Regions from separate parts of the Azonexus sp. MM2026_4 genome, predicted to be linked through region 2. Evidence: predicted binding sites of a transcription regulator. Region 2 holds the regulator's gene; the other holds the start of a gene.
The links. Region 2 encodes FNR, which switches genes on or off when oxygen is low (the NO sensors DNR and NnrR bind a similar motif). Its sites were predicted from a motif close to TTGANCTAGNTCAA; they were not measured.
Positions count from the first base shown of each region.

Region 1: the regulator FNR is predicted to act here: its motif matches at 3,061-3,074, upstream of AC0KWY_RS16945 (thiamine pyrophosphate-dependent enzyme).

Region 1 is NZ_CM148380.1:3,591,606-3,596,641, forward strand. Features, by position in the region: gene aceF (dihydrolipoyllysine-residue acetyltransferase) at 1-163, opposite strand, end outside; gene aceE (pyruvate dehydrogenase (acetyl-transferring), homodimeric type) at 179-2,854, opposite strand; gene AC0KWY_RS16945 (thiamine pyrophosphate-dependent enzyme) at 3,132-5,006, shown strand; gene AC0KWY_RS16950 (indolepyruvate oxidoreductase subunit beta) at 5,003-5,036, shown strand, end outside.
Region 2 is NZ_CM148380.1:1,581,751-1,586,786, forward strand. Features, by position in the region: gene AC0KWY_RS07285 (heavy metal translocating P-type ATPase) at 1-770, opposite strand, end outside; gene AC0KWY_RS07290 (sulfite exporter TauE/SafE family protein) at 772-1,443, opposite strand; gene hemN (oxygen-independent coproporphyrinogen III oxidase) at 1,508-2,911, opposite strand; gene fnr (fumarate/nitrate reduction transcriptional regulator Fnr) at 2,997-3,740, shown strand; gene AC0KWY_RS07305 (LysR family transcriptional regulator) at 3,744-4,691, opposite strand; gene rnk (nucleoside diphosphate kinase regulator) at 4,830-5,036, shown strand, end outside.

The DNA.
Region 1 (5,036 bases), 2.0 Mb from region 2:
CGGCAACCGGGCTCGGCACGTCCATCGTGGCCTTGTCCGATTCGAGGGTGACGATGGCGTCGTCGACCTTGATCGTGTCGCCGACTTTGACAAACAGTTCGATGACCGGGACTTCGTCGAAATCGCCGATGTCGGGAACCTTGACTTCAATGATCTGGCTCATGTTGTCGCTCCCTTCTTAAACCGACAGCGGATTCGGCTTGGCCGGATCCAGGTTGTACTTGACCAGCGCGGCGGCGACCTTTTCGCGGCCGATCTTGCCTTCGTCGGCGAGCGCCTTGAGCGCCGCCAGCGTCACCCAGTGGCGATCCACCTCGAAGTGGTGGCGCAGCTTCTCGCGGGTGTCGGAACGGCCGAAACCGTCGGTGCCCAGCGTGACGTAGCTGCCCTTGACGAAGGGGCGGATCTGCTCGGCGTAGAGCTTGATGTAGTCGGTCGCGGCAACCACCGGGCCGACGCTGCCGGCGAGCTTCTGTTCGACGTGCGACAGCTTCGGTTCTTCCAGCGGGTGGAGCAGGTTCCAGCGGCTGGCATCCTGGCCGTTGCGCGCCAGTTCGTTGAACGACGGGCAGCCCCAGAGGTCGGCCTCGACGCCCCAGTCAGCCTTGAGCAGGTCGGCGGCGGCGATGACTTCGCGGAAGATGGTGCCGGAGCCGAGCAGTTGCACGCGCAACTCGCCCTCGCCGCCCTTCTTGAAGGCATACATCCCCTTGATGATGTCGGCCTCGGCACCGGCGGGCATTTCCGGGTGCTCGTAGTTCTCGTTCATCACCGTGATGTAGTAGAAGACGTCTTCCTGCTCCTGGTTCATCCGGCGCAGGCCGTCCTGGACGACGACGGCGACTTCGTACTGGAAGGTCGGGTCGTAGGAGACGCAGTTCGGGATCAGGTTGGCCAGGACCAGGCTGTGGCCGTCCTCGTGCTGCAGGCCTTCGCCGTTCAGCGTGGTGCGGCCGGCGGTGCCGCCGACCAGGAAACCGCGGGCGCGCTGGTCGCCCGCCGCCCAGACGAGGTCGAGGACGCGTTGCAGGCCGAACATCGAGTAGCAGATGTAGAACGGGATGGTCTGCACGCCATGCACCGAGTAGGCGGTGGCAGCGGCGATCCAGTCGCTCATCGCGCCGGCCTCGTTGATGCCTTCCTGCAGCACCTGGCCGTCCTTCGACTCCTTGTAGAACATCAGCTGGTCATGGTCTTCCGGCACGTAGTTCTGGCCTTGCTGGTTCCAGATGCCGACGGCGCGGAACATGCCTTCCATGCCGAAGGTGCGCGATTCGTCCGGGACGATGGGGACGACGTTGCGGCCAACCTGCTTGTCCTTCAACAGCATGTTCATGATGCGCACGATGGCCATCGTCGTGGACAGTTCGCGGCCTTCGCCGGAGGCCTTGAGCAGGGCCTCGAACTTGTCCAGCGCCGGGATCGCCAGCGGCTCGGCCTTGCGCCGGCGCGACGGCAGGAAGCCGCCGAGCGCCATGCGGCGTTCGCGCATGTATTGGTATTCGGCGGAGTCTTCCGGGAACTTCAGGTAGGGCAGTTCTTCCAGCTTGTCGTCCGGTACCGGCAGCGCGAAGCGGTCGCGGAAGCGGGCGATCTGCTCCTTGTCCATCTTCTTCTGCTGGTGCGAGATGTTCATCGCCTCGCCGGCCTGGCCCATGCCGAAGCCCTTGATGGTCTTGGCCAGGATCAGCGTCGGGGCGCCCTTGTGGGTGACGGCGGCGTTGTAGGCGGCGAAGATCTTGAAGATGTCGTGGCCGCCGCGGTTAAGTTGCCAGACGTCGTCGTCGGTCCAGTCGGCGACCAGTTCGCGGAGTTCCGGCGTGTTGAAGAAGTGTTCGCGGACGTAGGCGCCGTTCTTGGCCTTGAAGGTCTGGTACTCGCCGTCGCACAGTTCCATCATGCGCTTCTTCATGATGCCCTTCTTGTCGCGGTTGAACAGGGCGTCCCAGTGGGTGCCCCAGATCAGCTTGATGACGTTCCAGCCGGCGCCGCGGAATTCGGCTTCCAGTTCCTGGATGATCTTGCCGTTGCCGCGCACCGGGCCGTCGAGGCGCTGCAGGTTGCAGTTGATGACGAAGATCAGGTTGTCGAGCTTCTCGCGGCCGGCCATGCCGATGGCGCCGAGCGATTCGACTTCGTCGGTCTCGCCATCACCCAGGAAGGCCCACACCTTGCGCTTTTCCGCCTTGGCGGCGTCGATCAGGCCGCGCGAGGCGAGGTACTTCATGAAGCGGGCCTGGTAGATGGCCTGGATCGGGCCAAGGCCCATGGAGACGGTCGGGAATTGCCAGAAATCCGGCATCAGCCACGGGTGCGGGTAGGAGGAAATGCCCTTGCCGCCGGTCTCCTGGCGGAAGTTGTCCATCTGCTCCTCGGAGAGGCGGCCGAGCATGAAGGCGCGCGAATAGACGCCCGGTACCGAGTGGCCCTGGAAGAAGATCAGGTCGCCGCCGGTTTCGTGGTCGAGGCTCTTCCAGAAATGCGAGAAGCCGACGTCGTACAGCGCGGCGGCCGAGGCGAAGGAGGCGATGTGGCCGCCGACGTTGGTGTCCTTGTTGGCGCGCACGACCATGGCCATGGCGTTCCAGCGGATGTAGGAATGGATCTTGATTTCCATGTCCGGGTCGCCCGGGTACTTGGGCTGCTGGTCGGCGGGGATGGTGTTGATGTATTCGGTGTTCGCCGAGTACGGGATGTCGATGCCGTCCTCGCGGGCCTGAGCGATCAGCGTCTCGATCAGGTAGTGGGCGCGTTCGGCGCCTTCGTTGCTGATGACGCCGTCGAGGGCGTCCTTCCATTCCTTGGTTTCCTGCGGGTCCTGGTCGGCGGGCAGGTTGTTCGGCTGTTCGGCCATGGTTTGTCTCCTACGTGGGTTTTCATTCTGTCCGGCTGGGTAAGCCGGACAACTTTAACGCTTTGCACGGAGGATCACACCCCGTGTTTACACTTAGCTTCTGTTGCGCATTGTAAAAACAAAATTCGTATCGTGCAATAATCTTTGCGCCGGTTTGGCGATCCGTTGCGTCGGCGATACGTAACAAAAAACAAATCGCCGGCAAGTTGCGCTGTATCAAATTACCAGGGAGCTATCGCTTTACAATCAACAGCTTTTGTTTCAGTCAGGAGTTTTCATGGCAGCAGTTATGCCCGCCCCGGCCGCCAGCCGTCTCTTCCTGTCCGGCAACGAAGCCGTTGCCCGTGCCGTCTGGGAGGCCGGCGTCAAGGTTGCCGCCGCCTATCCCGGCACGCCGGCGACCGAGATGCTCGAAGTCATCGCCACTTATCCGGACCTCTACGCCGAGTGGTCGGTCAATGAAAAGGTTTCGCTCGAAGTGGCGATCGGCGCCGCCTACGCTGGCTCGCGCGCTTTCTGCTGCATGAAGCATGTCGGCATGAACGTCGCTTCCGACGCCTTGATGACGCTGACCCTGACCGGCGTCAGCGGCGGCCTGGTGATCGCCATTGCCGACGACGTCGGCCTGTCGTCGTCGCAGAACGAGCAGGATTCCCGCCACTGGGGCCGCTTCGCCCACGTGCCGGTGTTCGAGCCGGCCGATTCGCAGGAAGCCTACGCGATGACGCTCGAAGCCTTCGAACTCTCCGAGCGTTTCCAGGTGCCGGTGATCCTGCGCATGACGACGCGCATCAACCACGTCAAGGCGCTGGTCACCGTCGGCGAACGGCAGGCTCACGTCGGCGCCGGCTTCCGCAAGGACCCGGCACGCTTCGTGATGGTCCCGGGCAACGCCGGCAAGCGCATCCCGCTGATGTTCCAGCGCGAGCGCGACTTGCGCGCGCTGGCCGAGACCTCGCCGCTCAACTTCATCGAGCCGGGCAACGACCGCCGCGTCGGTTTCATCGCTTCCGGCCCGGCCTATATGCACGTGCGCGAATCCTTCCCGGATGCGCCGGTACTGAAACTTGGCTTCTCCTGCCCGGTGCCGTTCGAGAAGTGCCGCGAACTGGCGGCAATGGTCGATCAGGTGGTGGTGGTTGAGGAAGTCGAGCCGCTGGTCGAAACCGAACTGAAGGCGCAGGGCATCGCGGTGATCGGCAAGGACATCCTGCCCTTGCAGGGCGAGCTGTCGCCGGCCGTGCTCAAGCCGGCGATCGCCCGCCTGCTCGGCGAGCCGCTGCCGGAAACGCCGGCCGCCACCGCCCTGCAGGTTTTCCCGCGACCGCCGACGATGTGCGTCGCCTGCCCGCACCTCGGCGTCTATTACACGCTGTCGCAGGTGCGCAACCTGAACATCTCCGGCGACATCGGCTGCTACACGCTGGGCGCCGGTCATCCCTGGCAGGCGATGGATACCTGCGTCTCGATGGGCGCCTCGATGGGCATCGCCCACGGCATGGACAAGGGGCGCGGCGAATCCGACAAGGACAAGCGCGTGGTCGCCGTGATCGGCGATTCGACCTTCCTGCACATGGGCATGCAGGGTCTGCTCGACATGGTGTACAACAAGGGCAACGTCACCGTCCTGCTGCTCGACAACCGCGCCGTCGGCATGACCGGCGGCCAGGACAACCCGGGCAACGGCCGCGACATTCACGGCGACGAGGCGCCGCGCATCGACTTCGCCAAGCTGGTGTCGGCGCTCGGCGTCAAGGACGAGCGCATCCACGTGGTCAATCCGTATCAGCTGCCGGTGCTGTTCAAGACCATCCGCGAGGAGGTCAAGGTGCCCGAGGTGTCGGTCATCATCACCGACCAGCCCTGCGTGCTGATCAAGGATTACCACAAGCTCAAGCCCTACGCGGTCGATGAGGACAAATGCACCGGCTGCGGCAACTGCATCGACGTCGGCTGCCCGGCGATCCACGTCACCCGCCGCGGCAAGGAGGTCAAGGCGAGCGGCCGCGAAGTCAACCTGGCCTTCGTGCGCATCGAATCGTCGGTGTGCACCGGCTGCGGCCTCTGCCTGCAGCCCTGCGCGCCGAAGGCGATCGAGCACTATGTGCCGAGCGCACCGATCCAGTTTGCCAAGGGAGGCTGTCAGGCATGAGCGAGACGACCAACATTCTCGTTGTCGGCA
Region 2 (5,036 bases):
ACGCTCTCGCCCGGGCGGACCAGGAAGACGTCGCCCGGCATCAGCGCATCGACCGGCAGTTCGAGCCACTGGCCGTCGCGTTCGACGCGCGCCGTCTTCGGGCGCAGGCGGATCAGCGACTCGATCGCCTCCGAGGTCCGTGCCTTGGCCCGCGCCTCGAGCAGCTTGCCGAGCAGGACCAGGGTGATCACCGCCGCCCCGCCCTCGAAATAGACATGCTGCCCGCTCATGCCGAGGAAAGTCACGACGGTCGAGAAACCCCAGGCCATGCTGGTACCGAGCGCGACCAGCACGTCCATGTTGGCGCCGCCGCCGCGCAGCGCCTTCCAGGCGCCGTCGTAGAAACGCCAGCCGATCCAGAACTGCACCGGCGTCGCCAGCGCGAACTGCAGCCAGCGCGGCAGTTCGTTGTGCATGCCGTGTTCGCCGAACATGAACAGCATCTGGCCGACCAGCGGCAGGCTCAGCGCCACGGCGATCCAGAAACGGCGGATCTCGCTGTGGTAGATGCGTTGTTTTTCCGCCTTTTCCCGCTCGCGGGTGCCGGCGTCTACGACCGCCGCACTGAACCCGGCCTTCGCCACCGCAGCAATCACCGCCTCGGCGCCGACCCCGCTCAGGCGCACGCGCGCCCGCTCGGCGGCAAGATTGACGTTGGCCTGCATGCCGGGTTGCCGGTTCAGCACCTTTTCCAGGCGCGTCGAACAGGCGGCGCAGGTCATGCCGCCAATCGCAAACTCGACGACCCGCTCGGCCTGGTCAGCTTCCATGTCAGCTCGCCTCCAGTAGATGGGGCAGACCGAACAGGCCATAGACGCCGAAGCCGAGCACCAGCAGCCCGGAAGTCCAGCGCACCGCCGGCCGGCGCACGAATTCGTTGAGCCGCGCCAGCAGGATGCCGGCGAGCAGCAGATTGGGCAGGGTGCCGGCGCCGAAAGCCAGCATCAGCAGGGCGCCGCGCTGCGCCGAACCGGCCGAGAGCGCGCTGGCCAGCGCGCTGTAGACCAGACCGCAGGGCAGCCAGCCCCACAGCATGCCAAGCGGAAAGGCCTGAGCGACCCGCGTCGCCGGCAGGAAACGCCGGGTCAGCGGCTGCAGCCGCCGCCACAGCGACTGGCCGAGCCGTTCGGTGAAGGCCAGCGCGCGGGTGACGCCGATCAGATAGAGGCCGAGCGCGACCAGCATCAGGTTGGCGAACAAGTAGAGGATCAGCCGCGCCGGCACCTGTCCTTCGAGCCCCAGCCCGGCGGCGCCGAGCGCCCCGGCAATTGCCCCGGCAATGGCATAGGAGAGGATGCGGCCGCCGTTGTAGGCAAGGTGCATCGACCAGCGGGCCGGGCTGCCCATCGCCAGTGCGCCGACGATGCCGCCGCACATGCCGACGCAGTGCGCACCACCGAGCAGACCAACGAGAAACAGTGCCAGGAAGCCGGAATCAGGCATGGGGCAAGGCTTGCGACAGGAAAGACCGCAGTGTAACCCGCCCCGGCCCTTCCTGGCACGCCGCTCAGATCACCTTGGAGTAACGCGTCCGCTGACGGTCGGCGCGCAGGTAGCGGTCGAAGGCCATGGCGATGACGCGGACCAGCATGCGCCCCGGCGGCAGCACGGTGATCCACTCGCGTTCGATCTTCAGCAGACCGCCGCGCTCCATCTCGCGCAGATCCTCGATCTCGGCCGCGAAATACTTGTGGAAGTCGATCAGGTGCGAACTCTCGATGCTCTCGATCGACAGCTCGAAATGGCACATCAGCGCCTGGATGATCGAACGCCGCAGGATATCGTCGGCGGTCAGCTCGATGCCGCGCACCACCGGCAGCATCGGCGCGTCGAGCCGGTCGTAGTACTCGTCGAGCGTCTTGACGTTCTGGTAGTAAGTGGGACCGACCTTGCTGATCGACGAGATGCCGAAGGACAGCATGTCGCAGTCGGCGTAGGTCGAATAGCCCTGGAAGTTGCGATGCAGGCGCCCCTGGCGCTGCGCCACCGCCAGTTCGTCGTCGGGCTTGGCGAAGTGGTCCATGCCGATGAAGACGTAACCGGCGTCGGTCAGCTTCTTGATCGCCAGGGCCAGGATCTGCAGCTTGGTGTCGGCGTTCGGCAGGTCGGCGTCGGCGATCCGCCGTTGCGGCTTGAACAGCCCGGGCAGGTGCGCGTAGTTGTAGATCGACAGGCGGTCCGGGTCCATCGCCAGGACGCGCTCCAGCGTCCGGTTGAAACCCATCACGCTCTGGAAAGGCAGACCGTAGATGAGGTCGATCGACACCGACTTGAAACCGTTGGCACGCGCCGCGGCGATCACGTTCGCCGTTTCTTCCTCGGTCTGCACGCGGTTGACCGCGACCTGCACGCGCTCGTCGAAATCCTGGACGCCGACGCTCATCCGGTTGAAACCGAGTTCGCCGAGCAGCGCCACGGTTGCCGTATCGACCTTGCGCGGGTCGACCTCGATCGAATACTCGCCGCCGTCGAGCAGCTTGAAGTGCCGGCGCGTCTCCGCCATCAGTTGGCGCATCTCGTCGTGCGACAGGAAAGTCGGCGTACCACCGCCCCAGTGCAGCTGGATGACCTCGTGCTCGCCCCCGCTACCCTCAAGTGCGGCGCTCTGCAGCGCCAGCTCCTTGCCCAGGTACTTCAGGTACTTGGCGCTGCGCCCGTGATCCTTGGTGATGATCTTGTTGCAGGCACAGTAATAACAGATGGTGTTGCAGAAGGGGATGTGGAAGTATAATGAGAGCGGTCGGCTGATCCCGCCGATGTTGCGCTTGCTGAGCCAGAGAGCGGCAGCCTCGGCGTCGAAAGCCTCGACGAAGCGGTCGGCAGTGGGATACGACGTGTAGCGTGGGCCGTTTACGTCGAAACGGCGAATGATCTGTGGGTCAAAGACGAGGTTTTCAGTTGCGAAATTCATTGAACATGGCGCCAAGTTTTGGCCCGATTATGTGGGGATGGATCGCATTTCCGGTTGACATGGATCAAGCCGACGCAGGTTGCCAATGCCCAGCCCGATCCCGCTGAATCAGGAGATGACGCTGACCGTCATCAAGACAGCGTGCTCCAACTGCAACCTGCGCGAACTCTGTCTGCCTTTCGGCCTAAGCCTTGAGGAACTGGAGCGGCTCGACGACCTGATTTCGACCCGGCGCCGGATCAAGCGCGGCGATCACCTGTACCGCGCCGGCGAAGCCTTCGACTCGATCTACGCGATCCGCAGCGGTTTCTTCAAGACCGACGTGCTGCTTGAGGATGGCCGCGACCAGGTCACCGGCTTCCAGATGGCCGGCGAACTGCTCGGCCTGGACGGCATCAGCACCGAACACCACACCTGCAACGCCATCGCGCTGGAAGACAGCGAGATCTGCGCGATCCCGTTCAACCGCCTGGAAAGCCTGTCGCGCGAGATCCACAACCTGCAGCATCACTTCCACAAGGTGATGAGCCGCGAGATCGTCCGCGACCACGGCGTCATGATGCTGCTCGGCACGATGCGCGCCGAAGAGCGGCTGGCCGCCTTCCTGCTCAACCTGTCGCAGCGCTTCACGGCGCGCGGCTTCTCGCACGCCGAGTTCTACCTGCGCATGACGCGCGAGGAAATCGGCAGCTACCTCGGCCTCAAGCTGGAAACCGTGTCGCGCGCCTTCTCGAAGTTCCAGGAAGAAGGCTACATCGCGGTCCAGCAGAAGCACATCCGCATCCTCAACGTCAGCGGCCTGAAGGCGCTGATGACCCACCGCTGCTGAGCCTCAACGGCTCAGCCCGAGCCAGCGGCGCGCGCTGCCCGGCGATGCCGGGCGATCCCATTCCGGCTCGTCGCCGAAGCGCTGCTGCAGGAAGTCGATGAAGGCCCGCACCTTCAGCGGCAGGTGCCGGTTCGGCAGATGCACCGCGTAGATGAAACGCTCGACCGGCACGTAACCGGGCAGCACCTCGACCAGGCGCCCGGCCTGCAACTCGCTGCCGACGATGAAGGTCGGCAGCAGCGCCAGCCCCAGCCCGCCCAGCACCGCCTGCGATAGCGCCTCGTCGTCGTTGATGCGCAGGCTGCCCGCCACCGGCACCGAGATGTCGCCGCCGGGGCCGCGCAGGTGCCAGAAGCCCTGCGTCGTTAAGTAGGTGTAGTCGAGGCAGTTGTGCCTGGCCAGGTCCTCCGGCTTTTCCGGCACGCCCCAGCGCGCCAGGTAGGCCGGACTGCCGCAGATCTTGCGACGGATCGGCGCCAGCCGGCGGGCGACCAGGTTGTCGCCGGGCACCGGCGCGATGCGCAGCGCCAGGTCGTAGCCCTCGTCCACCAGATTGACCAGGCGGTCGCTGATCGTCATGTCCACCGACAGTTCCGGGTACTGCAGCATGAAATCGGCCAGCGCCGGCGCCACGTGCAGCGTGCTGAAGGCGACCGGCGCACTGAAGCGCAGCTTGCCGCGCGGCTCGCGGTGCAGGCTGCCGATGGTGTTTTCGGCCTGCGCCATTTCGTCGACGATGCGGTCGCAATGCTCGAAGTAGGCCTCGCCGACCTCGGTCAGGCTGAGCCGGCGCGTACTGCGCTGCAGCAGGCGAACGCCGAGCGCCGCCTCGAGCCGCGCCACCGACTTGCTGACGCGCGACTTGGAAATTCCCAGGCGCAATGCCGCCCCGGAAAAACTGCGCGCCTTGACCACCTGGGCGAACAGCAGCATGTCGTTGATGTCGTGCACGCGCACTCCAATTGTTATTAAAAAGGAAACAGTCTTGTGCAAAGTCGCCGGCTTATCAAGCCTTGGACTTCCTTCTACCATCCGCAATCCCACGACACAAAAAACCGATCAACAAAAATCACCAGAAAATTCAGATAAATGCAGCAGAACAACCTGATCATCAGGGAGAGCGATTTCGTTCGCCTGATGGCAATCCAGCCGCCCGACGATCTGCGCGACGAGCTTGAGCGCGCCATTGTTATCCCCGACGAATCAATACCAGCCGACATCGTCACGATGGGGTCGCGCGTCCGCTATACCGAACAGGAAACCGGCAACAGCCGCCAGGTCGAGATCGTCTATCCC